DNA from 2 places in the Sporosarcina sp. 179-K 3D1 HS genome. Region 2 is predicted to be linked to the other one. Evidence: predicted binding sites of a transcription regulator. Region 2 holds the regulator's gene; the other holds the start of a gene.
What was found. Region 2 encodes CtsR, which represses protease genes until heat stress. Its sites were predicted from a motif close to ATGGTCAATAAAGGTCAAACA; they were not measured.
Positions count from the first base shown of each region.

Region 1: the regulator CtsR is predicted to act here: its motif matches at 1,801-1,821, upstream of clpP (ATP-dependent Clp endopeptidase proteolytic subunit ClpP).

Region 1 is NZ_JBFEGI010000021.1:6,531-22,906, reverse strand. Features, by position in the region: gene AB1K83_RS17795 (thiazole synthase) at 1-380, opposite strand, end outside; gene thiS (sulfur carrier protein ThiS) at 383-586, opposite strand; gene AB1K83_RS17785 (thiamine phosphate synthase) at 606-1,199, opposite strand; TPP riboswitch at 1,283-1,391, opposite strand; tRNA gene AB1K83_RS17780 (tRNA-Arg) at 1,614-1,685, opposite strand; gene clpP (ATP-dependent Clp endopeptidase proteolytic subunit ClpP) at 1,904-2,512, shown strand; gene AB1K83_RS17770 (LemA family protein) at 2,673-3,251, shown strand; gene AB1K83_RS17765 (TPM domain-containing protein) at 3,248-4,063, shown strand; gene AB1K83_RS17760 (glutaredoxin family protein) at 4,142-4,372, shown strand; gene gap (type I glyceraldehyde-3-phosphate dehydrogenase) at 4,945-5,955, shown strand; gene AB1K83_RS17750 (phosphoglycerate kinase) at 6,080-7,264, shown strand; gene tpiA (triose-phosphate isomerase) at 7,279-8,040, shown strand; gene gpmI (2,3-bisphosphoglycerate-independent phosphoglycerate mutase) at 8,033-9,556, shown strand; gene eno (phosphopyruvate hydratase) at 9,572-10,867, shown strand; gene secG (preprotein translocase subunit SecG) at 11,331-11,558, shown strand; gene AB1K83_RS17725 (alpha/beta hydrolase) at 11,631-12,377, shown strand; gene rnr (ribonuclease R) at 12,599-14,893, shown strand; gene smpB (SsrA-binding protein SmpB) at 14,941-15,408, shown strand; RNA gene ssrA (transfer-messenger RNA) at 15,493-15,853, shown strand; gene AB1K83_RS17705 (Fic family protein) at 16,221-16,376, shown strand, end outside.
Region 2 is NZ_JBFEGI010000007.1:34,847-51,222, reverse strand. Features, by position in the region: gene radA (DNA repair protein RadA) at 1-1,080, opposite strand, end outside; gene clpC (ATP-dependent protease ATP-binding subunit ClpC) at 1,157-3,613, opposite strand; gene AB1K83_RS10645 (protein arginine kinase) at 3,836-4,924, opposite strand; gene AB1K83_RS10640 (UvrB/UvrC motif-containing protein) at 4,914-5,471, opposite strand; gene AB1K83_RS10635 (CtsR family transcriptional regulator) at 5,504-5,974, opposite strand; gene AB1K83_RS10630 (hypothetical protein) at 6,302-7,984, opposite strand; gene AB1K83_RS10625 (hypothetical protein) at 8,121-8,798, shown strand; gene AB1K83_RS10620 (DUF3600 domain-containing protein) at 9,151-9,834, opposite strand; gene AB1K83_RS10615 (sigma-70 family RNA polymerase sigma factor) at 9,827-10,351, opposite strand; gene bioB (biotin synthase BioB) at 10,734-11,738, opposite strand; gene AB1K83_RS10605 (biotin transporter BioY) at 11,735-12,331, opposite strand; gene AB1K83_RS10600 (hypothetical protein) at 12,479-13,129, opposite strand; gene AB1K83_RS10595 (FixH family protein) at 13,135-13,494, opposite strand; gene AB1K83_RS10590 (ABC transporter ATP-binding protein) at 13,491-14,159, opposite strand; gene AB1K83_RS10585 (copper ABC transporter permease) at 14,152-14,952, opposite strand; gene nosD (nitrous oxide reductase family maturation protein NosD) at 14,949-16,247, opposite strand; gene AB1K83_RS10575 (hypothetical protein) at 16,244-16,376, opposite strand, start outside.

The DNA of each region.
Region 1 (16,376 bases), on a different contig from region 2:
ACGATAAAGCCTTCCTCCAACAGCATTTCGGTCGCTCGCAGCGTTTCAACCGGATCAGGCAATAGCGAATGGTCGCAGCCGATGATTTCGACCTTCACCATGTCACAGAGGCCTGAAGCTTTTGCGAGCTTAGCAATGCGCACCGCTTCTTCCGCTGTTTTGGCTCCAGCCGTATTGGGCAGGAGAGTATACTTTGACAAATCCAGCTGTTCCAAGAAGTTCGGTTGCGAAGGTTCAAATATATTCATCCGCCGAACTGCAAAGGTCAGGATTTCTGCTTCCGAAACACGCACCGCTTCCTTTTGGATTTCAAAAGAAGGATATTTTCCTGTCCCGAGCAATAAGCGGGACGAGAAGGTTTTATTTCCGATCTGCAACATGTTTAACCGCCTCCTACAAAGTGGATGATTTCAATCTGATCCCGGTCTTGAATCGGGTGATCATAAGCCTCTTTATTCAAAATCTGTCTATTCAATTCCACAATCAAAATACGGTTGTCGAGTCCTAAATGGTGCAGCAACTGCTGGACATCCCCCACCTCTTTTGGAATCGAACGTTCCATTCCGTTTACTTCGATATTCTTCAACTCACAACGCCTCCTCATTTCATTCAAGCTCCCGCCGGTATTCCCGGACAGCTTGCAATGGATGATCACTATCAAAAATAGAAGACATGATCGCGACACCGGCGACTCCCGACCGGGCCAATTCTGGGAGATGGCTAGGCTGGATCCCGCCAATCGCATAGACCGGAATGGACAAAGCGGTGACGATTTCTTTCAATTCCGCTGTGCCGCGAGCCGGAAGCCCCTCCTTCGAACGGGTGTCATATAAATGACCGTAAAGGACCCAATCCACCCCCTCCTGACTGGCCACGATCGCTTCTTTGGTCGAGTGGACCGATTTGCCGAAGGAAATTTGGGGGAACCGGCTTTTCAACAAGGGAGAGGGGATGCCGTGCCCCGGTATTTGGACTCGTTCGATCCCGCAGACAAGAGCTATATCCATCCGTCCGTGGACAATCAATTTCCTCCGGTCAAATCCGGAATTGTCCATGTGTTCGATCAGCTGAACCAATTCTTGAGCACTTTTGGATTTCTCCCGTAAAATGACGGCATCGACGGAATGTTGGATTGCTAGAAGAACGTCCGCCAGTTCGTGAACAGGAAGCCGGTCATTGGTGACGGCAATCAGTTTCAAACCTCCACCTCCCTCCATACAAAAAAGACCACTTCCCTGGAAGGGTAAGTGGTCTGGAGGTCATCCGCTATGTACAAAGATGCGCCGAAAATAAGCCACTTCCCTCCGCAGGTCCAAACCTGTTCAGGTAATAAGGGTATCGGAGTTGTACTCGTCTCTCAGTCCTTTTCAAGGATTCCCCTAATGGTCAAAATATGTATTCAATTTTGTTGACGCTTTTACCATAGCATGGATTTCATTGGAAGGGAAGGGGGGTCTCAGGAAGTTTAACGGTGGAAAGTTAGGCTATACTAACAGAAGATAGTAAGAAGTCGGTTGGAAAAAGAGGATTATAGATTACATATGCCGAAATAAAAAGACTGGCAGAGAAAATAAAAAAACCCACTTATGTGGATTTCAATCAAAAATATAAAACGCCCTCGGCAGGAATCGAACCCACATTTCAAGAACCGGAATCTTGCGTGCTATCCGTTGCACCACGAGGGCAATGTAAAACGCTACACTCTGTAGCAGACAAATTTCATTATACAATTGATGAGTCAGGAATGCAATACTTTTTTTGTTTTTCCTTTGATTCAGCCGGGTTTTGCTGAGAGCGTTATATTTGACCTTTATTGACCATAATAGGTATGATAAAGGTACAGTTGAAACGGCATCCTGTTTCAGCAGGCCGATCACTTATCCACTTTGAAGGAGGAAATGGAATGAATCTAATACCTACAGTAATTGAGCAGACGAACCGGGGAGAACGTGCCTACGACATTTATTCCCGCTTATTAAAAGACCGGATCATCATGTTGGGAAGCGCCATTGACGATAATGTGGCGAACTCCATTGTCGCACAGCTTCTATTCTTGGAAGCGGAAGATCCGGAAAAAGACGTCTCCATCTATATTAACAGCCCAGGCGGAAGTATTACAGCAGGGATGGCCATCTACGATACGATGCAATTCATCAAGCCGGACATTCAGACGATTTGTATCGGTATGGCAGCGTCCATGGGATCCTTCCTTCTGACAGCCGGGACAAAAGGAAAGCGCTATGCTTTGCCGAATGCGGAAGTCATGATTCACCAACCACTCGGTGGTGCACAAGGGCAGGCGACTGAAATCGAAATCGCTGCGAAACGCATTTTGTTCCTACGCGAGAAATTGAACACGATCCTTTCCGAGCGTACAGGCCAGCCGGTCGAAGTGATTGCGCGCGACACGGACCGCGACAATTTCATGACAGCGGAACGTGCCAAAGAATACGGATTAATCGATCATATCATCACACGCAGCGATATGAAACTTAAAGAAAACGAAAAATGATGCAGCTAGAAGCCGATCTCGATGATGAGATCGGTTTTTTTATTGAATAGTAAAAAAAATGAAACCTATACATAGGTGAAACAGTATATATGGTGTAGAGAAGTTTTAAAGCATCGGATTAGCGGTAAATTATTATCATACAGTAACGAGGAGTGGTGAAATGAGGAGATTATTGGGACCATTATTGACCATAGTTGTCATTTTGGTGGTGCTGGGCATCGTGTTTGTGCCTAGTTATAATAAATTCGTCAACTTGGAAGAAGATGTGGATCAAGCGAATGCGCAGGTCGATAACCAGTTGCAGAGGCGGCTCGATTTGATTCCGAACCTAGTGAATACGGTCAAAGGGTACGCGAGTCATGAAAAAGAGGTACTCACTGAAATTGCGGAAGCCCGTTCCCGGCTGGCTGGTGCCCGGACTCCGGAAGAAGAGGTGGCGGCAGATAACGAGTTATCGGGCGCGTTAAGCCGACTGCTCGTCGTGGTGGAGAATTATCCGGATCTGAAGGCAGATAGGCAGTTTACACAGTTGATGGATGAGCTGGCGGGGACAGAGAACCGGATCGGCGTCGCGCGAATGGATTATAACAACGTCGTCGCAACGTACAATCGGCAAGTGAAACGCTTCCCTGGAAAATTGGTAGCTTCGATTTTCGGGTTTGATGAAAAAGAGTATTACCCAGCGGACGCAGGTGCGAAAGACGCCCCAGAAGTCGATTTCGGGGATGACAAAAAGTGATCGATCGGGCCCTTCGCCTGTTCCTTGCGGCATGTCTGCTCTGTATAACCGTGTTTCCCGGGATGGCGTCCGCAGCGAATGTCCCGGTGATCCAAGACGGTGCGGATATCTTATCGCCGCAACAGGAAGCGGAACTTGAGCAATATGGAATCCGGTTATACGATGCGACCTCGGCCGAACTGGCCGTCCTGACACTTCCGAGCATCGGGGACGAACCGGTTGCGGAATATGCAGTAAAGAAGTTGCGGGAGTTCCAATTAGGGGATAAAAAACTGAATAACGGAGCGTTACTGGTCGTCACGACACAAAAGAATTCAGCAGGTGATCGACACTTCCAATTGTCAGTCGGCTATGGGCTCGAAGGGGCTTTGCCGGATGGGAAAGTCACGCGGATCATGGATGAAGTGGCCGTCCCTTTTCTGGAAGAGGAGCAGCCCGACCAGGCGATCATCAATGCATACAAAGCTTATTATAATGAAATTGCGGCTGAATACGGACTGGACGGCGCTTCCTTGCCGGTCAATACCGTGTATGGTGAATACGACTCGTCAGAGGGAGGATTCCCGTTGTTCACGATTATTATCGTCTTGATCATCGTCTTTAGCTTGATGCGTGGAAGTGGCGGCGGTGGCTCCGGCGGTTCCCGCGGACGACGAGGCGGGGGCGGTCCTGTCTTCTTCCCAGGCTCCTTTGGTGGTGGAAGTGGAGGCGGTGGCTTCTTCGGCGGAGGCGGTTCCGGTGGAGGAGGCGGATTTGGTGGTTTCGGCGGAGGCGGTTCCGGCGGTGGCGGAGGTGGCGGCCGAAGCTGGTAAGTTCAAAGGATGGCATGCATGCGTGCCATTCTTTTTTTGATTATACTAAGAGAAACGATATGGACGAGGTGTACCCTGATGCATTTGACATTTTACACGAGAGAAGGCTGTCCGCTTTGCGAGGAGGCGAAGCGGATGCTGCAATTGGCGGAAGATGACTTCCCTTTTACGTGGACGGAAGTCGATATTGAACAGGACGATGTTATTCATGAAAAGTATATGCTCATGATCCCGGTAATTGAGATCGACGGGGACGTCGCCCTGTACGGCTCTATCGGTTATATGGATATTGTGGAGTTGTTTGAATGAACGGCTTGGTTTCTCGCAACCGCCCATAACTTCGCGCCAGCGCTCATACTTTCATTCAACCGCTGATAAGTTCTCGCCCGCGCTGATAAGTTCGCGTAACCGCTGATAAGTTCTCGCCAACGCTCATAAATTCGCGCCATCGCTGATAAGTTCTCTCCAGCGCTGATAAGTTCACGCCCGCGCTCATACTTTCGTTCAACCGCTGAGAAGTTCTCGCCAGCGCTGATAAGTTTGCGTTAGCGCTCATAAATTCACGCCCGCGCTGATAAGTTTGCGTTAGCGCTCATAAATTCACGCCCGCGCTGATAAGTTCTCTCCAGCGCTCATATTTTCATTCAACCGCTGATAAGTTCACGCCCGCGCTGATAAGTTCGCGTAACCGCTGATAAGTTCTCGCCAACGCTGATAAGTTCGCACCATCGCCCATAACTTCACGCCCGCGTTCATACTTTCACATAACCGCTCATTACCAACAACCCTACATCATTTCCCAGTAGACTAAATCGCCCGACCATACATATGTATCCGCAACAACGGGTAGATATAAAAGAAAGGACGTAGGAGGGAATGACATGCCAATAAAAGTGGCAATAAACGGATTTGGGCGGATCGGCCGCCTCGTGTTGCGGGAAATTATGAAGAACCAAGATAACATCGAGCTCGTCGCCGTGAATGATTTGACGGATGCCGCGATGCTCGCACATTTATTAAAATATGACTCCGTCCATGGGGTATTCGAGGCGGATGTAGAATCCAGTGAAGATACATTGACTGTCAATGGCACCAAGATCCGGGTGTTCGCTGAACGAGATCCGTCCCGATTGCCGTGGAAAGAACTTGGAATCGACATTGTCGTCGAATCCACTGGAGTTTTCCGCGATCGGGAAGGGCTGACCAAACACTTGGAAGCTGGAGCAAAAAAGGTCATTTTGTCAGCACCCGCCAAAGGGGATATCACAACTCTCGTCATGGGGGTGAATGACGAGACATACAATCCTGACAAAGATGATATCGTCTCCAATGCCTCCTGTACGACTAACTGTCTTGCTCCTGTCGCGAAAGTGCTCCACGAACAGTTCGGTATCCGCCGGGGTTTCATGACGACGGTCCATTCCTATACGAATGACCAGCGGATCTTGGACTTGCCCCATTCCGACTATCGCCGTGCACGGGCAGCCGCTGAATCGATCATCCCGACGACTACAGGTGCCGCAGCTTCTGTGGCCAAGGTGCTCCCGGACTTAAAAGGGAAGTTGGATGGCATGGCCGTTCGGGTGCCGACGCCGAATGTCTCGCTTGTCGACTTTGTCGTGGAATTGGACAAGGTAGTGACAGTAGAGGAAGTCAACACCGCTCTACGGAAAGCCGCCGAAAGTGAAATGAAAGGCATCCTGTCATACTCGGATTTGCCTTTAGTTTCCAAGGACTACAATGGCAATACGTCTTCCTCGACGGTAGACGGTCTATCAACAATGGTCATGCAGGAAAACCTCGTTAAAGTCATCTGTTGGTATGACAATGAGGCCGCCTATGCTGCCCGATGTGTTGATTTGGCACGGTTGATCGCAAGCAAAGGGGTTTGAAAACTTCTTCTGTTAGATAAACATAGCCATTCTAACGGGAATTGCTTATAATGAGTAGATGGGTAAGAGGAGCGGGGATACCCCGGTCCTTCTTTTTAATTAATCTTGGAGGTGGGCATTTTTCATGGAGTCTAAAAAGACGATGAAAGATATGCAGCTGGAAGGGCAACGTGTATTTTGCCGTGTCGATTTCAATGTACCAATGGAGAACGGGGAAGTAACGGACGATACCCGGATCCGGGCTGCAATCCCGACGATTGAATACATGGTGGAAAATGGGGCAAAAGTGATTTTAGCCAGTCACTTAGGCCGTCCGAAAGGAAAAGTGGTCGAAGAGATGCGACTCGCGCCAGCGGGACATAAACTTGCGGAGCTTCTAGGGAAACCGGTGAAGATCCTCAAAGAATCCGTCGGAACGGCAGTGGAAGAAGAAGTGGCTTCCATGGCGAACGGCGATATTGTCCTGCTTGAAAATGTACGGTTCAATGAAGGGGAAGAGAAAAATGACCCTGAACTGGCGAAGGAGTTCGCAAAGCTCGCGGATGTATTCGTCAATGACGCATTCGGAACTGCTCACCGTGCGCATGCCTCCACGGCAGGAATTGCAAATTACATACCAGGCGTCCTCGGATTCTTGCTTGAAACAGAACTGGACGTTCTTGGAAAAGCTTTATCGCATCCGGAACGCCCATTCACTGCGATCGTAGGCGGTGCAAAAGTAAAAGATAAGATCGGTGTCATTGATAATCTACTTGATATTGCAGACAACCTTCTCATCGGAGGCGGTCTTTCCTATACATTTACAAAAGCACAAGGATATGAGACAGGTAATTCGCTTGTAGAAGAAGATAAAATCGAATTGGCCAAGTCCTTCATTGAAAAAGCGAAGGAAAAGGACGTCAACCTGTATCTACCGATTGATGCAGTCGTCGCCGATTCGTTTTCGGAAGAAGCGGAGACACAAACGGTTTCCATCGATGCCATTCCGGAAGGCTGGATGGGGCTGGATATCGGACCGGAAACGGCGAAGTTGTATGCGGACGTCATCCGGAATTCGAAGTTCGTCATTTGGAACGGACCGATGGGTGTCTTTGAGATGGAACCATTTGCAGGCGGTACGAAAGAAGTGGCTTTGGCGACAGCTGAAACCGAGGCGTATACGATTATCGGGGGCGGGGATTCAGCAGCGGCTGTCGAAAAATTCAACGTGGCCGACAAGATGGATCACGTATCCACAGGCGGTGGAGCATCATTGGAATTCATGGAAGGCAAAGAGCTCCCTGGAGTTGTGGCATTGCAGGATCAATGAGTGGAGGTACTGATTTGCGAAAACGAATCATTGCAGGAAACTGGAAGATGTATAAGACGAGTGAAGAAGCGAAAAGCTTTGTTCGGGAAGTGATCGGCAAGCTGACGGGTTCCGATAAGGTCGAACCGGTCGTTTGTCCGCCATCCCTGTATCTGGAAGAGTTGGTTCGATTGACCGCGACTTCTTCATTGTCCATTGGCGCACAGACGATGCACGAGGAGAAAGAGGGGGCATTCACCGGTGAAGTGAGCCCGGCCATGTTGGCGAATGTTGGGGTACGCTATGTCATTCTCGGACATTCGGAGCGCCGCCAGTATTTCAATGAAACCGATAGCGCCGTGAACCGGAAAGTCCAAGCAGCTTTCGAAAACGGTTTGACGCCGATTGTCTGCGTTGGCGAAACCTTGGAGCAGCGTGAGGCTGGTCAGACGGCACAATTGGTTGCGGACCAAGTGGAAAAAGCGTTCAATGGGATTGATGCAGAATCGGCGGAAAAAGCGGTTATCGCCTATGAGCCGATTTGGGCGATCGGTACGGGGAAAACAGCAACCGCTGAAGATGCCAATGAAGTGTGCGGAACGATCCGTCAAACCATTGGCAAGTTGTATGGAGAAAATGTTGCAAGCCAAATCCGTATTCAGTACGGAGGCAGCGTGAAACCTGATAACATTGGCGAACTCCTATCCATGGAGCATATCGACGGTGCATTGGTCGGCGGGGCAAGTTTGAATCCGGCTTCATTTTTACGATTAGTGGAGGTCGGCGGGAATGAGTAAGACAGGCCCTGTTGCTTTAATCATTTTGGATGGATTCGGGCTGCGCGATGATAACTTCGGCAATGCGGTCGCGCAGGCGAACAAGCCGAACTTCGATATTTTGTGGAACAACTATCCACATACTACGTTGACGGCTTCCGGCGAAGCGGTCGGCCTTCCCGACGGACAAATGGGGAATTCCGAGGTCGGTCATTTGAATATCGGAGCCGGCCGGATTGTATACCAGAGCCTCACACGCATCAATAAGTCGATCCGGGAAGCTGACTTTTTTAATAATGAAGTGCTGTTGGATGCCGTTGCACATGCGAAAGAACGAGGGTCGGCACTTCACTTGATGGGTCTCCTATCTGATGGCGGAGTGCATAGCCATTATGATCATCTTTTTGCATTGCTGCGACTTGCAAAGTTGAATGGCATTGAAAAAGTATATATCCACGGGTTCCTCGACGGACGGGATGTCGGTCCGCAAACCGCCCTTGATTATATCGAAAAGACCGAGTCTGTAATGAAAGAGCTGGAGGTGGGCAAGTTCGCTTCCATCTCTGGACGGTATTATGCAATGGACCGGGACAAGCGATGGGATCGGGTAGAGAAAGCCTATCGCGCCATTGCAGATGGAGTTGCCCAAACTGCAGCGACTCCGTCGGCCGGCGTTCTGGCTTCGTACGAGCGCGAACGCCATGATGAATTTGTCATGCCGTTCATTATAGAAGAGCTGGGAGAGCCGGTTGCCACGGTGAACAGTGGGGATGCGGTCGTGTTCTTCAATTTCCGTCCAGACCGCGCCATCCAGCTATCCCGTGCATTTACCGAGCCGACATTCAATGAATTCCAGACGAAAGAGTTGGAAGACTTGAAATTCGTGGGCTTTACGCATTATAGTGACGAAGTAGTGGCGAACGTTGTGTTCAGCAATGAAAATCTGGACAACACGATCGGGGAAGTCCTATCGAAAAACGGCTTGCGCCAATTGCGCATTGCGGAAACAGAGAAGTATCCACACGTCACTTTCTTCATGAGCGGTGGCAGGGAGGATAATTTCGAAGGGGAAGAGCGGCTGCTCATCAATTCTCCGAAAGTGGCGACGTATGACTTGAAGCCGGAGATGAGCGCATTTGAAGTGACGGACGCCCTGCTGGATGGCATTGCGGCCAACCGCTATGACGCCATCATCCTGAACTTTGCCAATCCGGATATGGTCGGCCATAGTGGAATGTTGGAACCGACGATCAAAGCGGTTGAAACAGTCGATCAATGCTTAGGCAAGATAATCGATGCCTTACTCGCAAAAGGCGGGACGGCCATCGTGACAGCCGACCACGGAAATGCGGACGAAGTGACGACGCAGGACGGTGCACCGATGACGGCGCATACGACCAATCCGGTGCCTGTCATTGTGACGAAACCGGACATCGAGTTGCGGGAAGGCGGCATTTTGGCCGACCTGGCTCCGACGATGCTGAAATTATTGGATATTGAGCAACCGGAAGAAATGACCGGTACACCATTATTTTAAAAGGGGATAAATGACATGCCAATCATTACAATGATCCAAGGTAGAGAAGTACTTGATTCACGTGGAAATCCGACAGTGGAAGTGGAAGTCATCACGGAAAGCGGCGCATTCGGACGTGCAATCGTTCCTTCCGGTGCATCCACAGGAGAATACGAAGCAGTCGAATTACGCGATGGTGACAAAGATCGTTATCTTGGGAAAGGTGTCTTGAAAGCTGTTGAGCACGTGAATGACGTCATTGCAGAAGAGCTGGAAGATGTCTATTCCGTTTTGGATCAAGTGTCAATCGACAAAGCGTTGATCGAACTGGACGGCACTTCGAATAAAGGGAAATTGGGTGCGAACGCAATCCTAGGTGTATCCATGGCGGTTGCACATGCGGCAGCGGATTATCTGGATATGCCGTTGTATCAATACTTGGGCGGAGTCAATGCGAAGCAATTGCCTGTACCGATGATGAATATCTTGAACGGCGGCGAGCACGCGGACAACAACGTCGATATCCAAGAATTCATGATCATGCCGGTTGGCGCAGAATCATTCCGTCACGGTCTTCGCATGGGTACGGAAATCTTCCACAGCTTGAAATCTGTATTGCAGGCAAAAGGATTGAACACAGCGGTTGGCGATGAAGGTGGATTCGCTCCGAACCTATCTTCCAACGAAGAAGCTCTTACGACGATTTTGGAAGCTATCGAAAAAGCGGGCTATAAAGCAGGCGAAGAAATCGTCCTAGCGATGGACGTTGCATCTTCCGAGTTTTACAACAAAGAAGAAGGCATTTATAACCTTTCAGGCGAAGGCATCGTCCGCACATCAGAGGAAATGGTTGCTTGGTATGAAGAGCTTTGCAATAAATACCCGATCGTTTCGATTGAAGACGGATTGGACGAAAACGACTGGGCGGGCCATAAATTGCTGACAGAGCGTATCGGCCATAAAGTACAGCTTGTTGGAGACGATTTATTCGTCACAAACACGGAAAAACTGGCGCGCGGCATCGAAGAAGGCGTCGGCAACTCGATATTGATCAAAGTGAACCAAATCGGTACGTTGACAGAAACATTCGACGCAATCGAAATGGCGAAACGCGCAGGCTACACAGCGGTCATCTCCCACCGCAGCGGTGAGTCTGAAGATACGACAATCGCGGACATCGCAGTTGCAACAAACGCGGGTCAAATCAAGACTGGTGCCCCTTCCCGTACAGACCGTGTTGCGAAGTACAACCAATTGCTACGCATCGAAGACCAATTGGATGAAACGGCACAATACTTGGGAATCAAAACTTTCTACAACTTGAAAAAATAAGTTTGAAGCTGAAAAAAGTCCACTACGGTGGGCTTTTTTTGTGGGTTTTGCAAGCAAAAATGGGTCGAATGCAAGCAATCTGGTGCGGAGTGCAAGGAAAGGTGCAGCGAGCGCAAGCAAACCGGTGTTGAGTGCAAGCAAATCATGATTTGGGGAAGAAACGGGGCGACACACTGCTTGATTTAATCAGATAAAAGTCCTGTTTCGGGAATAAAACTTCGGAACTGACGGATAAAATATAAAAAGTGACGAATAAATATATAAAAGTGAAGGATATCCTTGTAAAAGTGACGGATATAAGTTTAATTGTGAAGGATATCCGTTCCACTCCAATGAGATGTCAGCTTTGCTAACTTCGATCCAATTCGACCCGTTTTCAGCCAATCTCAGAAAAGGTTGTCAGGACATTGTCGTTTTGGTAAAATAGAAGTATTGTGAAGTTCGATTCAGGAGGTGGAACAAAATGCACGCATTGCTAATGACGCTACTTGTAGTCGTAGCCTTGGCATTAATCGCAGTCGTTTTATTGCAGTCCGGAAAAAGTGCAGGTCTTTCAGGAGCCATCTCTGGTGGAGCTGAACAACTTTTCGGAAAACAAAAAGCGCGTGGCTTGGATCTCGTTTTACAACGGGTCACCATTGTCCTTTCCATTTTGTTTTTCGTATTGGCGATTGCCATCGTTAAATTCTAATTCATGACTAATAAAATGATCAACGCCTGACCTTCCGAATGGTCGGGCGTTTTTTATAGGAGGCTGTACGAAATGAGAATCACACCACCGAAACCGTTCTTTTTCGAGAAAGGGAAGCGCGCCGTTTTGCTGCTTCACGGATTTACCGGGAATTCGGCGGATGTCCGGATGCTCGGACGGTTTTTAGAGAAGAAAAATTATACTTCATTAGCTCCTCATTATAAAGGGCATGGCGTCCCGCCGGAGGAATTGATCAAGACTGGTCCCGATGAGTGGTGGCAGGATGCCGTCAACGGCTATAACGAGCTGAAGGAAGCCGGCTATGAGGAGATCGCAGTCATCGGACTCTCCCTAGGTGGCGTATTTTCACTGAAAATAGGGTATAACATGCCAGTGAAAGGGATTGCCACGATGTGTGCGCCGATGTCGATGCGCACGACCGACCTCATGTATGAGGGTGTCCTGAAATATGCGCGGGAATATAAGCGATTTGAAGGAAAAAGCGAAGAAGAAATCGAAAAGGAAGTCGAGGCGCTGGAGAAGCAGTCCATGCCTTCCTTAGCGGTCCTTCGAGATCTGGTCTATGATGTCCGAGACCATGTCGACCATATTTATGCACCGCTGTTCGTCGTTCAGGCAACGCATGACGATGTGATCGACCCCGATTCCGCAAACTACATTTATGAGAACGCCGAATCCGTCGAGAAGCGGATCAAATGGTACGAAGAATCCGGACATGTCATTACGCTCGGACCTGAAAAAGAACAGCTCCATGAAGACCTGTTCGAATTTCTAGAATCGCTTGATTGGAACGTGTGAATTATCAATTACGCCTCGGCGTAATTGCGTCCAGATTTTGAATCGAGCTTGCTCGATTAACTCCTTTCAAAATCTGTGACATCCGCCGGAGGCTTTATCATTCATTCAGCGGGCTTTGTCCGCTGAATGAATGATAATCGAAATGACCAAGCTATAGTATTGAAGGAGGGTTGCAATTGGACAGTTTTGAACTGGATTTACAGCAACGATTGCTGGATTTAATGAGAGAAGATGCTTATAAACCGTTAACGGTTCAAGAAATTCAAGAACTGATGGGAATGGAGCAAGCCGCCGAGTTCAAGGAATTGGTGAAAATGCTTGTCCAACTCGAGCAGAAAGGACAGATTGTCCGTTCCCGGACGAACCGTTATGGCGTACCGGAACGGATGAATCTTGTACGTGGGAAATTCATCGGGCATGCCAAAGGGTTCGGATTCGTGGCACCTGAGACAGACGGGATGGATGATATTTTCATTCCACCTCATGAAGTGAACGGGGCGATGAATGGGGATATCGTCCTTGTCCGTGTTTCCAACAGCCAAATGGGCGATCGGCGCGAGGGCACGGTCATCCGTATCGCGGAACGGGGTACGACGAAAGTGGTCGGCACCTATCAGGACAATAAAGGCTTCGGCTTCGTCATTCCGGATGATAAGAAGCTCCCCATGGATATTTTCATCGGGAAAGGCGATTCCCTTGGGGCGGTGGATGGCCATAAAGTGGTCGTCGAAATCACCAATTGGCCGGATGAACTGAAATCCGCAACCGGAATGGTCACCCAGATCCTGGGCCATAAAAACGACCCGGGCGTCGATATCCTGTCGATCATCTACAAACATGGGATTGAAATCGAATTCCCGCAGGAAGTGATCGACCAGGCGAATAAAATCCCGGATACAGTGCAGGAAAAGGATTTATTCAAACGGCGTGACGTCCGTGATGAATTGACGATCACAATTGACGGCGCCGATGCCAAGGATTTGGATGACGCCATCTCCGTAACGAGGGATGAAAGCGGAAATTATATCTTATCCGTCCATATTTCGGACGTCAGTTATTACGTCACCGAAAACTCGCCCATGGATGCGGAAGCATATGAGCGCGGGACGAGTGTGTACTTGACGGATCGGGTCATCCCGATGCTGCCACATAAATTATCGAACGGCATCTGTTCATTAAACCCGGGCGTGGACAGACTTACTCTAACTGCCAAGATGACGATAGACCGGAACGGGAAAGCTATCGAGCATGAGATTTTCGAAAGTGTCATCCGCTCCGATGAACGGATGACGTATACGGATGTTTATAAAATCATCGAAGAAAAAGATGAGGAACTACTTGCAAAATACGAGCATATCGTGCCGATGCTTAACGATATGGCGGACCTGGCCCAAATCCTGAGGCAGAAGCGGATGGATCGGGGAGCGATCGACTTCGATTTCAAGGAATCCAAGATCTTGGTCGATGAAAACGGCTGGCCGACCGATGTCGTCGTCCGGGAACGCACGGTTTCCGAGCGCCTCATCGAGGAATTCATGCTGGCGGCGAATGAAACGATTGCCGAGCATTTCCACTGGATGCAAGTGCCGTTCATCTATCGGATCCACGAAAATCCGAAAGAGGAGAAATTGCAGCGGTTCTTCGAATTCCTTACGAATTTCGGAATCGTCGTAAAAGGGACGGGCAATGCAGTCCATCCTCGCGCCTTGCAGGAAATCGTCGAGTCGATTGAAGGATTGCCGGAAGAGACCGTCATTTCCACGATGCTCCTGCGGTCGATGCAGCAAGCGAAATATTTCGAGGAAAGCTTGGGGCATTTCGGGTTGTCCACTGATTTCTATACGCATTTCACGGCACCGATCCGTCGTTATCCGGACTTGATCGTCCATCGGTTGATCCGGACGTATTTGCTTGAAAAAGATGTGTCGTCCCAAACGCTGACCCATTGGAGTGCGGAACTGCCGGAGATCGCACAGCATACGTCCGATCGGGAACGCCGCGCTGTCGATGCAGAGCGGGATACCGAATCTTTGAAAAAGGCTCAGTATATGCTGGATAAGATCGGGGAGGAGTTCGAAGGCGTCATTTCCTCTGTGACGAACTTCGGCATGTTCGTCGAACTGGAAAACACGATCGAAGGGCTCGTCCATGTCAGCTATATGACGGATGACTATTACCGATTTGACGACCGTCAAATGATCATGATCGGGGAGCACACCGGCAAGCAATTCCGGATCGGGGATGAAGTGACGGTGCGCGTCGTTTCGGTCAAGCCGGAAGAGCAGGCCATCGACTTCGAAATCGTCGGCATGAAACAATCCTTCCACCGCAAACGGAAAGAGACACCGACTGTCATCCACGCGAAGAAAAGAGTCGGCGGTAGCGACAAAAAGTCCGAAGGCAATGGACGGGATCGGAAGAAATCCGGTTCAGGCGGTTCGGGCAATAAAAAGAAGAAGTTTTACGAGGGCGTTGCGAAGAAGTCCAAGAAGCAAGCGCCAAGAAAGAGAAAATGATGCCGGAGAGGTAAACGCCCCTCCGGTATTCTTGAGGGGGTAACGAGATGGCAAAAGGCCAAGGGAAAATGGTGGCTGTCAATAAAAAGGCGAATCATGATTTCGCCATCGAAGAAACGATCGAAGCGGGCATCGTGCTCCAAGGGACGGAGATCAAATCGATCCGCAACGGGAAGGTGCAATTGCGCGATGCGTTCGTCCGGATCCGCAATAATGAAGCATGGATATCCAATATGCACATCAGCCCGTATGATCAGGGAAACCGGTTCAACCATGATCCGCTCCGTTCAAGGAAACTACTGCTTCATAAAAAGCAGATCAATACGTTGATCGGCCAGACGAAAGAAGCGGGCATGGCGATTGTCCCGTTGAAGATGTACTTGAAAGACGGATTCGCCAAAGTGCTGATCGGCGTCGGAAAAGGGAAGAAACATTACGACAAACGAGAAGACTTGAAGAAAAAAGAAGCGAAACGCGAGATGGAGCGCGCCTTCAAGGCCAAACAGCAGTATTGATTTTTGGCCGAAAATGAGGTATGATAAGTACAGAAAGTTAAGTTCGGTACCTCGAAAGTCGAGGCTATCCTGACATTCCCATTCGGGGACGTTACGGATTCGACAGGGGTGGTCTGAGCTTGAGTTGCGCGTCGGAGGGCTCGGCTCCGTCAGAAACGGCACTCTATAATAACAGGCAAAACAAACAACAACCTAGCATTCGCAGCGTAAGCTGACGAATCTGCCTTGCAGTTCCATCGCCCATGTGGCATTGTAAGGCTCACTTATTAGTGGGATACGACGGCTGCCGCCTCCTGAGGCAGACGGAAGAGATTTCCAGGATAGCGTACAAGACGCCCTGATTGTCGGCATAATGCTACGCGAATCGCAAATAGACGATCTACACGCGTAGATGCTTGAGTGTTGGAGCCTCTGGACGCGGGTTCGACTCCCGCCGTCTCCATAATTTTATGGAAAACATCACGGATTATAAAGCATAAATTTTCCATCTGGAAAGTTTATGCTTTATTTTATTTTAATAAAGCTTCATCGGGAGGAGAACTATAATGATAACAGCTTTGAGCAATTTTAAATCAATAACAGCGTGCAATTTGTCGAAATTATAACGTATTAATTTGTTTGGTGGAAAAAATAATACAGGTAAGTCGACAATAATGGAGGCACTTTTTTTGCATGATCGACAAAATCCCGATTCCTTCATTCGTTTGCATAAGTGGTGGAATGCACCAGCGATGACGAGTTTCGAGAAACAATTCCGAATTATTTCTGAATTGTGCGATGCACAGGTACCTATTATTATAGGGGTGATTCTTATGTTGGATAATATAAATGAAAAAAAGGCGCGACTGGATGCCCTCAGACCTTTTTCAACCTATACAGTGAATAGTTTGCGTGAAAAGTTGTTGCTGGAATGGACATACAACTCGAATGCAATTGAAGGCAATACATTAACGATCAATGAAACAAAA
Region 2 (16,376 bases):
ACCAGCCACTTTGATATACGCATCTTGCGCCTGCAACAGCATCCCCATCCGTTTTTCCAGCACCGCCATGAGCAAGGACACCCGGTTCTGATCGATTCCGGTGGCCATCCGCTTTGGATAATTAAAGCTGGAAGGGGTGACAAGCGCTTGGACTTCAACCAAGATCGGGCGCGTTCCTTCCATGGACGCCACGACCGTCGAACCCGCTCCGCCTTGCGACCTTTCCCGCAAGAACAACTCAGACGGGTTCAACACTTCTTTCAAGCCGGACTGCAACATTTCAAAAATGGCGATTTCATTCGTCGAGCCGAAACGGTTTTTGACACTGCGTAAGATCCGGTACGTGTGATGGCGTTCCCCTTCGAAATACAGGACAGTATCCACCATATGCTCCAACAGCCGCGGACCTGCAATCTGACCATCCTTCGTCACATGGCCGACAAGGAAAATGGCGATCCCCTGCGTTTTGGCAATCCGCATCAGTTCAGCGGTACATTCCCGCACTTGCGACACGCTGCCCGGTGCCGATGTAACTTCCGGATGGTGGACGGTCTGGATCGAGTCCACGATAACAAAGCGGGGTTTCACATCCGAAATCGTTTCATGAATTTGCCCCAAATCCGTTTCTGCGTAAATGAAAAGCTCATCCGACGCGACCCCGAGCCGCTCCGCCCGCAGCTTCGTCTGACGAATCGATTCCTCTCCGGAAATATACAGGACTCGTTGGCTCTTGTTTGAGAGGAGAGCCGACACTTGAAGTAGCAAGGTCGATTTCCCGATGCCTGGGTCGCCTCCGATCAGAATTAAAGAACCTGGGACGATTCCGCCACCCAGCACCCGGTTCAGTTCCCCGAGCTCAGTCTCCACTCTGGGTTCTTCCACTGTCTCAACCGCACTGATCGGCATAGCCTTTTGCCGTATATTTTCGGAGTGCTGAAACGCGCCACGCGGTCCTTTTTGGACAATCTCCACTTCTTCGTCCATTGTATTCCATTCACCGCAGCCCGGGCAGCGACCCATCCATTTCGGAGACTCGTAGCCGCAGGATCTACACATGAATTTCGTCTTCCGTTTAGCCATAAAATCCCCCCAACGTGAAAAGGACAGCCCTACCCGGCCGAAAATCCATTCGGCGGGCGGGCTATCCGGTGCACTTTTATTTTTCTCCGACTTCGACTGCTTCGTTTTTCTTGTTTGTTTTCACCGTGAATTCTCCAGCTTCGACGTCAATGACCACTTGGCCGCCTGTCAGGATAGTGCCTTTCAAGAGCTCCTCCGATAGGCGATCCTCGATATGTTTCTGAATGGCCCGGCGGAGTGGACGAGCCCCATACTCCGGATCATAGCCTTCTTCGGAAATTTTCTCTTTCGCCGCATCTGTGATGATGAGTTCAATATCTTGTTCTACCAAGCGTTTCACCAATTCATTGGACATGAGCGAGACAATTTCACGCAGATGCTCTTTTTCAAGTGAGTGGAAGACGATCATTTCATCCACACGGTTCAAGAACTCTGGACGGAACACTTTTTTCAACTCATCGAGCATAGTCGATTTCATGCTCTCGTAATCGCGCTCCGTGCCGTGTAAATTGAAACCGACGTAGCGGTTTTTCTTCAAGGCTTCGGCTCCGACGTTCGATGTCATAATAAGCACCGTGTTGCGGAAATCAACCGTACGCCCTTTAGAATCTGTCAGCCTTCCGTCTTCCAACACTTGTAGCAAGATGTTGAAAACGTCCGGGTGGGCTTTCTCGATTTCATCCAGCAGGACAACCGAATACGGTTTGCGACGGACTTTTTCCGTCAACTGGCCACCTTCATCGTAACCGACATATCCTGGAGGTGAACCGACGAGACGGGATGTCGAATGCTTCTCCATGTATTCAGACATGTCGATCCGGATCATCGCATCTTCGTCACCGAACATCGATTCCGCAAGCGCCCGCGCCAGTTCCGTTTTCCCGACACCGGTAGGTCCGAGGAAAATGAAGGAACCGATTGGACGTTTCGGATCTTTCAAGCCGGCACGTGCCCGGCGGATCGCCCGGGAAATGGCGGTGACCGCTTCTCCTTGGCCAATGACGCGCTTATGGAGCAATTCTTCCATGTTCAACAATTTGGCGCTCTCGGTCGTCGCGATTTTCGAGACAGGCACGCCGGTCCACATCGCTACGACTTCGGCGATATCGTTGACTGTCACTTCAGACTCCGTCTTGCCTTGCTTCTCTTTCCAAGCCGTTTTTGTCTTATCCAGCTCTTCTTTCATCTTTTGCTCTTTATCGCGGAAAGAAGCCGCTTTTTCGAATTCCTGGCTTTGGACGGCCGCATTCTTTTCAGAACGGATCGCTTCCAGCTTCGCTTCGAGCTCCTTCAAATTTGGCGGTGTTGTATAGGAGCGGAGACGTACTTTCGATCCCGCTTCGTCAATTAAGTCGATCGCCTTATCCGGAAGGAATCGGTCGGAAATGTAGCGATCCGACATTTTCGCAGCCGCTTCGATCGCTTCGTCCGTAATTTTTACCCGGTGATGTGCTTCGTAACGATCGCGCAAGCCACTGATAATTTGGATCGTTTCCTCGACAGTCGGCTCGTCGACTTGGATCGGTTGGAAACGACGTTCCAGCGCTGCGTCTTTTTCGATATATTTTCGGTATTCATCCAATGTCGTTGCCCCGATACATTGCAATTCACCGCGGGCAAGAGACGGTTTCAGGATATTGGAAGCATCAATCGCGCCTTCCGCTCCTCCCGCACCGATGAGCGTATGGAGCTCGTCAATGAACAGGATGATATTGCCGGCCTGGCGGATTTCTTCCATCACTTTTTTCATACGGTCTTCGAATTCACCGCGGTATTTTGTGCCGGCGACGACCGTTCCCATATCAAGTGTCATGACGCGCTTATCGCGAAGGATTTCTGGCACTTCGTTGTTAATGATCTGCTGGGCAAGCCCTTCCGCAATCGCCGTTTTCCCGACGCCCGGCTCTCCAATCAGAACTGGGTTGTTTTTCGTACGGCGCGCCAACACTTCGATTACGCGGGTAATTTCCTTTCCGCGTCCGATAACCGGATCGAGTGTGCCTTCACGCGCGATTTCAGTCAAGTCGCGGGCCAAGCTATCCAATGTCGGAGTGGCGGCAGAATTGGCAGCGCCTTGATTGCCAACAGAGCTGTCATTGCTGCCAAGAAGTTGAAGGACTTGTTGACGGGCTTTGTTGAGGCTGACCCCTGCGTTGTTCAATACCCGTGCGGCCACACCTTCTCCTTCACGGATCAGCGCAAGTAGAATATGTTCTGTGCCGATATAGGAATGGCCCAACTTGCGGGATTCGTCCACAGATAGTTCAATTACCTTTTTAGCGCGCGGTGTGTAATGAACGATCGGTCCCACATCTTTAGAGCCGCTGCCTACTAACTTCTCCACGCCTTGTTCAATAGTTTCGAAACTTACATCGATCGCTTCGAGCGCTTTCGCTGCAATGCCGCCGCCTTCGCGGATCAATCCTAGCAAGATATGCTCCGTGCCGATCGATTCATGTTTCATCCGAATGGCTTCTTCTTGAGCAAGCTGCAATACTTTTTGTGCACGTTGTGTAAATCGGTTGAACATCATATTCATTCCTCTCCTATCTATATATGATCCTATCCCATCCGCATCAGCCAAGGCTGAGGGAGTAAAGGTATAACGCATCCTAATGGAAATTCTGTTGATTCAAAGACAGCCTATTTTAGTGTATTCAACTGGACCGCATCGAAAAACGGCGTCCCAAAAATTGACTTTGACTATCTTTGATTATACTATACCTGCCGTACATCAGTTACGCAAAGTAGATGCTCAACTTTCCTCGTTTTCTTCTATGGCAGCTTTGGCTTTCTCGACGTCCAGCCTTTCCCGGAACAATTGGGCCCGGAAGATATCCCGTTCTTCCTGCGAAAGCTCTGTTCCTGCATAATGTTGCAAAAAGCCCGGCTGCATGAAAATCATCAGTTCATTCAAAATAGACATATCAATATCTTCAATTATGCCGAGGTCGATGCCGAGACGGACATCCGACAGGCAGCGTGCCGCTTCGCCCGATGGCAACAGCCTCGCATAGAGAATTGTACCAAGCGAACGGAACAAACGGTTTTCCAAAGCGATTCGCGATTTGGACAGGAGTAATTCCCGGGATTTGCGTTCATGGGCAATGAGCCGGTCTGTTATATTTCCAAGATCTGTTATGATTTCATGTTCAGTCTTGCCTAAAGTCGTCTGATTCGATACTTGATAAATATTGCCCAACGCCTCGCTCCCTTCTCCATAACTTCCGCGCACGACCATGCCGAGCCGTGCAATAGAAGGGATGATCCGGTCAATTTGCTTCGTAATGGTGAGTGCCGGCAAGTGCATCATGACCGATGCGCGCATGCCCGTCCCCGTATTGGAAGGACAGCTCGTCAAATATCCAAACGCTTCGTCAAACGCATATGGCAGTACCTTTTCCAGCTGATCGTCCACTTGATCGGCCTGCTCGTAGGCCGCTTCCAGCTGAAGGCCTGGATAAATGCACTGGATCCGGATATGATCCTCTTCATTCACCATGACGCTGACGGTTTCGTCTTCCGATAAGATGACAGCGCCAAAGCGTTCGGGATTTGCAAGCTGCGGGCTGATCAAATGCTTCTCCACCAATACTTGACGTTCCATGGAGGGCAAATCGGCCATCTTCATATAGGTGTACCCTTTTTGGTGCGAATCAAGCAATGCAGCCGAAACTTCTTTATCGACCGCCATCGCAGCCTCCTCCGAAAAGGCGATCGGGAAACGGTATCCCGTCAAATTCCGGGCTAACCGGATCCGGGTGGACAGGACGATATCCGAGTGCTCGCCATGCGCTGTCATCCAGCCCGTCACGGATTGCTGCATAAATCGTTCAATTGACATCGCTCTCTTCACCTCCATCATGAAGCCGCAACTTCAATGCGTTGGCTTCATCGCGCAAAACCGCAGCCTCTTCAAAGCGCTCCGCTTCGACAGCTTCTTTCATCTTCACCCGAATTTCTTCTATCTTCTTTTTCACTGCATAGATTTCATTGAAGGAGACCGGAATTTTACCGACGTGTTTGGAATGGCCGTTATGAAGTTTTCCCAGCATTCGCGGTAACCTCTCCCGGAATGTCGCATAACACTTCGCACAACCGAACTTTCCGATATCCAAGAACTTCTGGAATGTCAGCCCGCAATTTGGGCATTCGGGACCCCGCATCATCTCTCCCCTCGTCTGCGGTTGACTTTGGAATGGGTCTTGCCCGCCAAACCATTGGGAGAGGAATTGTTGGATCGATAACGGCTCCTGATTCGGATCAAACTGAAGGGAGTGCGAGTGGAATGCGCATTTCTCACATAATTGGCGTTCCAATGACCCTCCCATACTCTCTTGGGTCAAGATGACAGAAGCCGGACGTTCTTTGCAATTTTCACATATCATCATAGGGGCACCCACCTCGTCCTAATTATTGGCGTTCAATCCATTTGCTCGTACAAGAGCGTCAGGAGCATCGCCTGTAAAATACGGGCGCGCATTGTATCGCGCTCGGGTAATGGTTGTTGGATGGTCGCCCGGTCCACCGCGGCAAGGATCAGATTCGCTTCCCGTTCGGACAGGACCTCATCTTCCATAAGCCGGTGGATGATATCCTCGGCCATCGTGAAAGAGGCGCCATCTTGTATTCCTTCCAAAATATGCTCGATCAATTCTTTATGCGAATTAGCTTGGACACGGATAATGCGAATATACCCCCCGCCTCCACGCTTGGACTCGACAATATACCCGCGTTCCGCCGTAAAACGTGTCTTAATGACGTAGTTGATCTGCGAAGGGACGCATTGGAATTTTTCTGCGACTTCGCTGCGCTTAATTTCAATGGCGCTCTTCTCTTCCTCTTCGATTATTGCCTTTAAATACCCTTCAATAATGTCAGAAATGTTTCGCATGTCTATCCTCACCTCTTTCCTAACTAGGTCAGAATCCGTTGACTTTGACTATCTTTGACTTAATTGTACACGAATAAACCCGTTCGGTGCAATTGATATGCTAACGAAGGAATTTTGAGGTGTAGCGCAACAGAAATGCGTCGTGACGGAAAACCTGTCGTCAGGAAGCAAGGCCATATTATTGTAAGCGTACCCGATTTTTCTTTCGGCTACGCTTACTTTTTCAAATGGCGAATAAATATGAGTCCCTATCATGTTTTCGTTTAGAAATCGGCGCGCTGAGTCATCATAAAAAAACGCCGGAGGATCAGATCCCCCGGCGCTTTTTTATTCAATCGTCGTATTTGTCAGATCTTTCACCGGCAAGAACAACTCGCCAGTTTCCAAGTAGGTCAACACCAACCGGTCGCCTTCCTGGACATATACCGCCAGTGGCGCCACTTCCGTCGAAATGATAAAATTCCGCCCGTCGTCCGCCAAGATGGACACTAGGGTGAAATCGCCGACACGCTCTTTAAACACGCGTTTGACGGTGATCGCCGCTTTTGCCTCTTCCGCATCGGAACTTCCATCCACTGTGCTGCCGCCCCGCTGCAGTGCTGTTTTGTACAGTCTGAGCGCCTCGTTAGGCGAGTTGCCGTACACCGATATTTCCGGATTGGCTGCAGACACGATGAAGTAGTTTTGCAGGAAGCCGTTGGAGTCCAGCACCGGAGTCAGCCAGCTCGCTTCTCCGTAAAAGTTGTATAACACCGGCATTTCACCCGTCCACTTCTTTTCGATAAATTTCTTTTCGATGATCTGGAGAGCCCCTTGAGAATCCATGTACGACTCTTCCAAGTTACCTGTATAATAAGTCGCTTCCCCAGTCCGGCCATCCGTCAACGCATAGCCGAGCATCGAATCGACCCCTTCTTTCGGACTTGTAAAATCGGTGAAGTAATACATATGTCCCGTTTCGTCAAAAATCGGGCTTACATTCGCCTCCGTCCCTTCATCGGACGGCAATTTCACATCTTTCTTCCCGACCACCGAATTCCAGAAGCCGTGAACGTATTTTCCGAAGTAACTGTTTTGTAAACTAACCGCCTCAGGAGAAACCGCTCCGTCAATGAATCCCGGCACGTCTGACAGCCCAAACTTCGTCGTCGCCCCCGTCATGGGATCGACCATTACAATCCCTTTGACGTCAAAGCCATTCCGGGCGGTAATGAAATTTCCATATGAACGGAAATAGTGGGGCTTGCCTTCATCGTCAATTTCCAGTTGGACTTCCCCGTAGAAAATCAAATCCGGAAATGCCATCCGCATATGGCGTTCCACTTGATGATGGAAGTAAGAAGATGGAGTATATTTCATTTCTGACTTGATGAATTTCGGATTATCCGCGGAGTCGGTCGCGCTCATGGTAAAATAGCCCGGCGTCGTTTTGCCGTTCAGCCATTTGAAAAAGCCCGAGAACTCAACAGGCGCGATATAGACGAATTCATCATTCACTTTCTGGATCTGTAAATGGCCCAGTTCAAAATAACTCGTATTCGGCACTTGGCCGAATGCCTTTTTCATTTTATTGCGCGCAAATTTAGGTGGTACGCTAGCTGGCGTCTTTGTTTCATCAAACGCTTTGATTTCCACCTGTTGGTCCATTTCCACCGCCTTGTACTTCTTATCGGCATTGAACAATGGGGCACTCAGCATATACCCCCCTACGACCAGCGCACCTAGGAATAAAATCCCTTTCAGGAGCCGCTCTTTCCCAGTTGACGCCAATGTCCCCAATAAAGTCGTGACGAGTAGGGCTACCCATAAAGATGTCCAATTTCGATCTACATTCGTTACGTAATAGAATACAAAGATGGAGATACCAGCTACCGCTGCCAAACCGACGATAGCAACCCATTCAGTAACGGCTAACCGTGTTTCCTTCTCTTTGGACGTTGACAAAAACGGCACGATGAACAGTGCGACTAGAACTCCTGCAACGGCAGATAGTATGAATAAGTTGAGCATCTGGAACACTCTTTTCCGTTTAAGATTTTGGTCTTCTATACTATACGGTTGAACAGCCGAAACGTTTCAGCAGATTCCCGAAACTTTCTTCCAACTAACCCGTAGAAGATAGACACGGAAGGAGGGGGGCCTAATCATGAGTAAAAATAGGTATGATGAAACGATTGCAACGGGGAAGATGAAGCCGAAATGGATCTTTTATTTGATTATCATTAGCGTGATGATGGGGAGCCTTCTCATCGGGACGGGTACGCTGCTCTTCCATTCCCTGTCCATGGGGGAGGGGTGGCTGTCCCTCCTATTCGGCGGCCTGTTTGCGTTCTCGCTCTGGGCGTCCATCAAAATCTTCCTCCTCACGCGCAACAAGAAGCCGACGAAAATCATTGCGGTGGCGGAAGAGGATGCGTATACCATTTACGCCATCAATGAATGGACCGAGGATGAGAAGGTGACAAAAGTCCATTACGACACGATCGACCACTTGCTGATCGGCGTCTGGACGAATCGCGGATTCAAGGGCCGGAAAAGTGATTACGTCGGAGCCCAACTCATCATCCGCCATCCGGATGAAGACGGACAGTGGACGTATACTTCCTCGATTATCTTTGATGAAAAGGTCCTCACTATGTGGAATGAGCGAATTCAGGCACATGACATCCCGGCATTTATCACGCCATTCATTATTTCGAATGTCAAACGGGAAACGTTTGATACGCTTATCCAAACGATAGATGCCCAATCTTTCGACGGCAATTTCTCCATCAAAGACTATTTTCAGCAACAGGAGCAGCTACTCGAGTGGCAGCACAAATGAAAAAGAACCCTTTTGGATGAATAACGGATTCGATGATAGGGAGAAAAATGCAATAACAATGTGGATAACAAGTTAATCAACATATATTGCAACAGTACATTTGCAATTTAAACAACAAGTAAAACGCTCAGAAACCCGAGCGTTTTTTCATGAAATATTTTACTCCCCTTATTGGACTGAGCCGCTAATTAAACAATCACGCCCTACAATGAATTAACTTAAGTATGGTCTCAATCCAAAAAACGACTAATTCTTTTCGAGCTAATGCGCCCGTTGAAACGTATATTCAGCCTACTGTTATGTTTCAAAAAGAATTGAAAATAACTTAGTATGTTTTAGTCCCCCCTATAATTCAATCAATTTGTTTTTCATTTACATAATTTAAGTATTCTTGAGCTTTAATGAATTCCGCTTGTAACTCTGAAGGAATTGAAGCGATCTCGGGGGCACTTGAGACTCCTAGTTGCGCCATAGTCGTTTCATATGTTAATAAAGCTTGAATGTATTGTTCATATTCTTCGGCTGTTAAAACCTCTTTGCTTGATGGTAGCCCGTTGAGTTTGTCAAAGTATGGTTGGATTTCGTACATTGCTACTCTAATATCCTCTAATTGTTCTGCAGGGACTTGTGAATAATCGATGTTTCCATTTGTATCGCCATATTCAAGTTTTGCACTAGTAAATACATTTAGTAAATCTTTAAACTGTTCGTACTCGTCTTTTGTCAGGTCACCTTTTGCTTGATTTAGTTTTGCATCAAATAATAAGTAACTTTCCATTGTTACGCTTGCCACATGTTTTTTTAGATTATCAAATGAACCATATACATCATCGGCCAGTAACGCTTGATAAGCAAATGCACCTGTTGGAATCAGTAAACAAGCAGAAATAACAGCTATAGCCAATCGTTTTTTAAAAAAACGATTCAGTTTGCCACCCATTTCAGACTTTGCTTTATTAATGCCCAATTTACTCCTTTCATGAAGCTCTGCAGGGATTTCAATTTTTGATAACTCTTGTTTAAAATGATTATCCATAATTACCCGCCTCCTTTACATTTTGACGAAGCTTGTCTAAAGCACGGTATAGGACAGATTTTGCGGTTCCGAGCGGTATGTCCAATATCTCTGAAATTTCCTTTAATGTACGATCATCGTAATATTTTAGTAAAATGACGCTCTTCTCATCCTCTTTTAAAGCATTGATCAGCTTGTGCAAAGATAAAGTGAGTGCAATGTCTTCATCTTCTGACCCAGATATCACTTCAAAGTCTAAATATAGCGGAATCACCTTTTTGTTTTTATTGATTAAGTTCAATGCACAATTAATCGTAATTTTCATAAGCCAAGTCTTAAAATACTCAGGTTTTTTCAATGTACCGATTTTCTTATATGACTGATAGGCCACTTCTTGAACTATATCTAAGGCATCTTCTTTATTTTTTACATAGACATAAGCCATTCGATAAATATCTGCTTCGTACTGCCGGAAAAGCATTAAGTAGGCTTTATCATTTCCTTTTTGTGCTTTCTTTACTAAACGTTCAAGTTTCACCTTAACTCCTCCTTTCGTTTTGTTTTGGCTTTAGGCTTTAGGCTTTACATCTATTAGACAAAAGGGAAGGTGATTTGGCTTAAATTATTTTTAATTAGTTTTATGTATTTCGATTTTTTCTTTGAGCAGGCAGAGAATTCATGGTGGTTGTTACTGAAGTACAACCATTCACACACATATACATTTATTTACCACAACTTTCCACAATTGTCGCATTTCTATTTCCCGGCAGTATCAGCGCCGTTTTTAAATTCCGCGGTGTCTCCAATATGGATTAATGCGCTAAATTGGCTACATCATTGATATAAAAACAAAAAAGAAGACACAATTCATATGTGAATTGTGTCTTCGATGAAGCTATTAGTTAACGTTCACCTCAAACTCAAACCGAAACCGGTTCTCTGTTTAACGGCTCCAAGTCCACTTCGAAGCCCAAGTCTTCAAGCATTTGGCGATCGCTGTCGCTCTCCTGCCCTTCTGTCGTCAAATAATCCCCGATGAAAATCGAATTCGCCGCGTAGAGGCCTAGTGGTTGCAAGCTGCGCAAGTTCACTTCGCGGCCGCCCGAAATCCGAATTTCCTTGGACGGATTGGTAAAGCGGAACAAGCTGAGCACTTTCAAGCAATAGCGTGGATTCAATTCATCCGTTCCGCCGAGCGGTGTCCCATCTACCGCATGTAGAAAATTCACCGGGATCGAATCGGCATCCAACGCATGCAGGCTGCGCGCCATCGAAATGACGTCTTCCTTCGTCTCGCGCATGCCGACAATAACCCCCGAACAAGGGGAGATGCCGGCGTCTTTCGCGAGACCGACCGTGTTCACCCGATCATCGTATGTATGGGAAGTCGTGATGTTTTCATGATGATCGGCTGATGTATTCAAGTTGTGATTGTATCGGTCGACACCTGCTTCTTTCAACCGTACCGCTTGTTCCGGCTTCAAGATTCCGAGGCAGGCGCAGATGGTCATGTCTTTATGTCTCGACTTAATTTCCTTAACTGAATCAATGACGATTTCCAATTCGCTGTTGACCGGCCCACGTCCGCTCGCCACGATACAATAGGTGCCCGCATTGACCGCTGCCGCGCGTTCAGCACCCGCCACAATCTCTTCTTGCTTCATCATGGCATATTTCTCAACCGGAGCTTGGGAAACGATGGATTGGGCGCAATACCCGCAGTTTTCCGGGCATAGACCGGATTTCGTATTGATGATCATGTTCAACTTCACTTTATTCCCGTAATAGTGCTTGCGAATTTGGTAGGCTCCGTGCAGAAGGGGCAATAAATCCTCGTCCGGGCTATTCAAAATGGAAAGCGCTTCTTCATCCGTCAGTTGGTGGCCGTTCAGAACCTGTTGGGCCAGCTGGTTATAATCTGTCATTGTCCATGCCTCACTTTCAATACTTTATACATGCGATGACCGAAAATCCCGGCCAGAACTGCAAGCAAGATATCTTTCGGCAATGGCGGCACCATCCAGATCCAAGCCACTTTATACGTAAACGCATCAGGGGCCGCTGCCCAAAATTTATAAGCAAAGTACATCCAGTTCGTACCAATTACATAATTGACCACCATCGCGGCAAGAGCAGCTACGATGTAATTTTTCAATTTCCCGTTTTTCTCCACGATTTTCCCTGCTATATACGCCGTCAGGATAAATGATAAAACGAATCCAAATGTCGGACTGAGGATAAACCCGAATCCGCCTTGGAATTTCGAAAATACCGGTGCCCCCGCGAGTCCGATACACATATAGACCGTCATCGCAGTCGCCCCGATCCGACTGCCTAACAGAAGTCCGGCAAGGATGGCAAAGAATGTCTGCAATGTGATCGGCACCCCACCGATAACGAGAAACGGTACAAACGACGTAATATTGGCACCGATCATCATCAGTGCGGCAAACATTCCACTATACACAAGCGTCAAGGCACTTGTACCACTTTTCGACTTCGCTGTTGCTGTTGCCACTTCCACACCCCCAGTGTTATGTTATCTATACTAGAATAAAAGATAACTCATTTTGTGTCAATCAAATTTTGGTAAGGATTGACTCATTCAAATCTTCTTGGGACGGATTTGATTCCATTCCATACAAAAAAGGATGGCGCACCATCCTTATTTCACATATATCTTTCTTTCCAGAGAAGCCACCTGCTCCACATACAGGTCTTCATACCGGGAATTCGTTGCATAGTTCACTTCTTGGTCGGTGGCGTCCGGCAATTCTTCACGGACTTGTTTCTCAAGCTCCCGGTAAACGCGGTCCCGAAGCAAACGTTTCCGCAAATACTCCCGGATATCCAAGCGATAATCCTCTTCGCCGTATTCCTGGACAATTTCCCACGTTTCCTCATTGGCCTGTATCGCCTTCGTCAGTTCCTCCACTTCCCGATCCAACTTCTCATCCGGAACAAAATAATTTTTTTCCTCCGCAAGCAATGACATCGCATGGATTTCAATCAAGTTCTGCAATTGGACGTTCTTATTCGCATACTGCCTTTTATGCTCGTCCCAGTACGCATTCCGTTCTGCCAATTCTTCCCCTTGCAGACCCTTAATTGCTTGTAAATGACCCCACTCGATCTCCACTTGCTTCATTGTCGTATAAAACTTCAAATCTTCCTCGTCAAAGCTCTGTCCCTCGATTGTGACAATAGGTTCTTCTTCAACATCTTGTTCCACTTGGGTCTCGGTTGCAGTGCATGCCGTTAGGAGCAGCACTGCTGCCAAAAGATACCCAAGCCTTTCAGCCCGCCCTTTTCTCAATCCCATCATCCCTCTTTAACATCAAAAGTCACGACTTCTTCCAATACTTTCTTTCCTGTGTCCGCTTGTACCGTGGCGATCCATTCCCCGCCCATTGGCAATTCTACGTGACTGCTATATAGCCCATCACCTATATCGTCAAAATGGACTTCAATGACCCCATGATCCATCTTCGCCATTTCCAAGGTAGCCAGGACAGATAGGCCGCTGACAGGCTCGTCACCCTCCGTTACACGAATGATCATTTCGGACGTTTCGCCGTCCCTATAGTCCGGCGACTGTTCTACGGCAAAATCCACCTTGCTCGAACCGCACCCTGATAGGAGAAACAATAGGGCAAATAGTGGTATTAAAAATTTCTTCATGTTGCGTCCCCCCTCATATGATTTGTCATAAACACATCAATCGGGTACTTCGTAATGCTCCCGCCTTCCAAATACGCCACATGGGTGCAGACTTTCTTGATTTCTTCCAAGTGATGGGAAGCCATGAGAATGGTTTTATTCTCCAACCGATTGATGATGTCCAAGATCTCTTCCCGTCCAACCGGGTCCAGCCCGCTCGTCGGCTCATCCAAAATGATGATAGGCGCATCATAGTAAAGCATGACAGCCAAACCGAGCCGTTGGAGCATCCCTTTCGAATAGGTCGTAATCGCCTCGTCACGCGCCTGTCCAAGCGACACCATCTCCAACTTTTCAGAAATGCTTTCCTCATCCACCCGTTTTGGGGCGAGTGAAGCAAAAAAACGCATATTCTCTTCACCTGTCATCCGGGGATAGAGCCGGAATTTCTCCGGCAAATAGGAAACGACCTTTTTCCACTCTTGCTTGCGGTTCGGTATCCCTCCCAATTGAACAGTCCCTTTTTGGAAAGGCAGTAAGCCGAGCATCGAATGAATCAAGGTCGATTTCCCAGCCCCGTTCCGACCGACTAATGCACAACGTTCATTCTCTTCGATATGCAGGTTCACATTGTGCAAAACCTGCTTCTTCTCATAAGCACAAGACAGGTTTTGGATATTAATCATCAATCGCACCTCCATTCCGGAAAAGCAGTGAAACGCCAAACATGACGAGAGGCCATAGCACCGCATTGATGAGCAAGAAAATTCCAATATCCATAAAAACGAACTTCTCCATCATGCGAGACATATGCGACAAAGAGAAGAGGCCCAAACTCGTTTCCAGATAAAACCGCATCGTGTGGATGGGATCTAAAAAGTAGACCCAAGAAAAGAACCGAAGATTGCCGAATGTCACGGCCGGCAGAAAGTAAAGAAACATCAAGTCAAACAAAAAGACAACGAAAAACCATGTCAGGATATTCGCACCAACCAACTGCATTTTCGAATGGCAAGCGACTCCTAGGAAAATTCCGATCTGATTGAAAATAAGTAGGAATACTATAATCACGAGTAAGAAATGCAGAAAGCTCATGATATGGAACGCCAAAAACGCCTTCATGAATAACGCGAGCACAAAATAGGCCGTTACGAACGTCGCGAGCAGAACAAGCTGGATCGCTGCAGACTTCTTCAAAAGATACGTCCAGGTCGATTCTCTCTTCGTCAATAAAATCATCGAAGTCTTCAACTCTTTTTCTTGATACATGGAAAAAGAGGATAAAAACATGGCAAAGAGGGGGAGGAGATAGACATTCATGTCGAATACGGATAAGAGCATTGCTTCAAATCCCAAATCGACAGGGAACGAACGCGCCTCCGCAATGAGGAATAGCGAGGCCAACATCAGCATGCCGAGACCGAGCCACATGCCCTTGCCCCTCATCTGTTCCAATGCCTCTTTCCAGATATACATCATCGTCTGACCGCCCTCCTTCTATAAACTAACCATATGGCCACTCCAAGCACTATGGCCGGAAATATCCAGACGCCCATCGGCATTCCCCTTTTCTTCAGCAAAGGGTACTTGTCATACGCCATCACTTTCTGATGGGTCAACAACTCATTCGCTTTTTCATAGATAGCAATCGCCGGACTGGACAAAAATAAATAAGCCAGTTCATTCCTCTCCAATAAATCGCCCAGAGAGGAGCGATACTCCAGCGCTTGATCCCCTACGCCGTTTTGATTTAGATCAAGCATGGGCAAATTCCAGTAGTTCCCCACTCCGTTTTCAAACCAGTCGTTATTGGATTCACCGCCGACGGTCAATGCATGGATCTTGTTTTTATCGAATGTATTTTTTAAAAATACATGGGCGGTCGAGGAGGTCCATAACTCCACACCGACCTGGTTCTGGAAGAAATCATTCCCTTCGATCCGGTTGCTTGTCGACTGCTCCAAATATAATCCGCGTTGATTCAAATGGAATTCATTATTCAATACATGCACGTCCCGACTCGTTTGAACAATAAGCCCGAAAGAACGGGATCCTTGGTTGAATGAAAACTGATTGCCCTCCAGCAGGATGTGATCGGAGTGCATAATCGCAGCGCCACCGATATTGTTGACAAAATGGTTCCCTTTGAATTCGTTGTGATTCGAATACATGTAATGAAGCCCGTATCGCGTGTGGGTCATCGTATTATCATCGACGTAATTATTATTCGAATACTCGACAAAAATCCCATCACGTGTTTGTTCCAAATGGCTATTCGTAATATGGTTGTTGCTGGAACGGGCGATATGGATGCCGTTTCCCTGATTGCCCAGCGCTTGCGTGCCATGCCCAATAACTGTGATCCGATCTATCCTTGTTTGATTAGTTTTATTCAAAAAAATGCCATGGAAGCTGTCCGTGATTTTCAAGTTTTTCAATACAGCCCCGTTTCCCATAACCCGCACTCCGGAATATTCCTCACGGGAACTACGGCTCATGCCGCTGCCTTCGATCGCAAGCGTGTCGAGCGTGACATCATCGCTTTCAATCTCGATGACATTTGCAGTCTTATCCCCTTGAATGACGGTCCCTTTTTTTCCGATCAAAGTAATCGGCTTTGTAATCGTCACATTCCCTTCGTAGGTTGTCGACTCCAGTTCCAGGATGCCATTTGCGGGAGTCTCGTCGATCAATTGCTGCAGCCCTTTTTCAGCAGCCTCCGCATTCCCCATGAATAGCCCAAAAACCAGCAATAGGCTGATAATTGTCCTCATAGCGATCGATCCTTCCATAGCGGGAAAATCATCAGCAGGAACACGACTAGCAACATATAGCCGCCGATTGCAAAATAGCTTGTCGTCGTAAAGTTGGCGATGACATTATCCCCGATAATAGGTGGAATG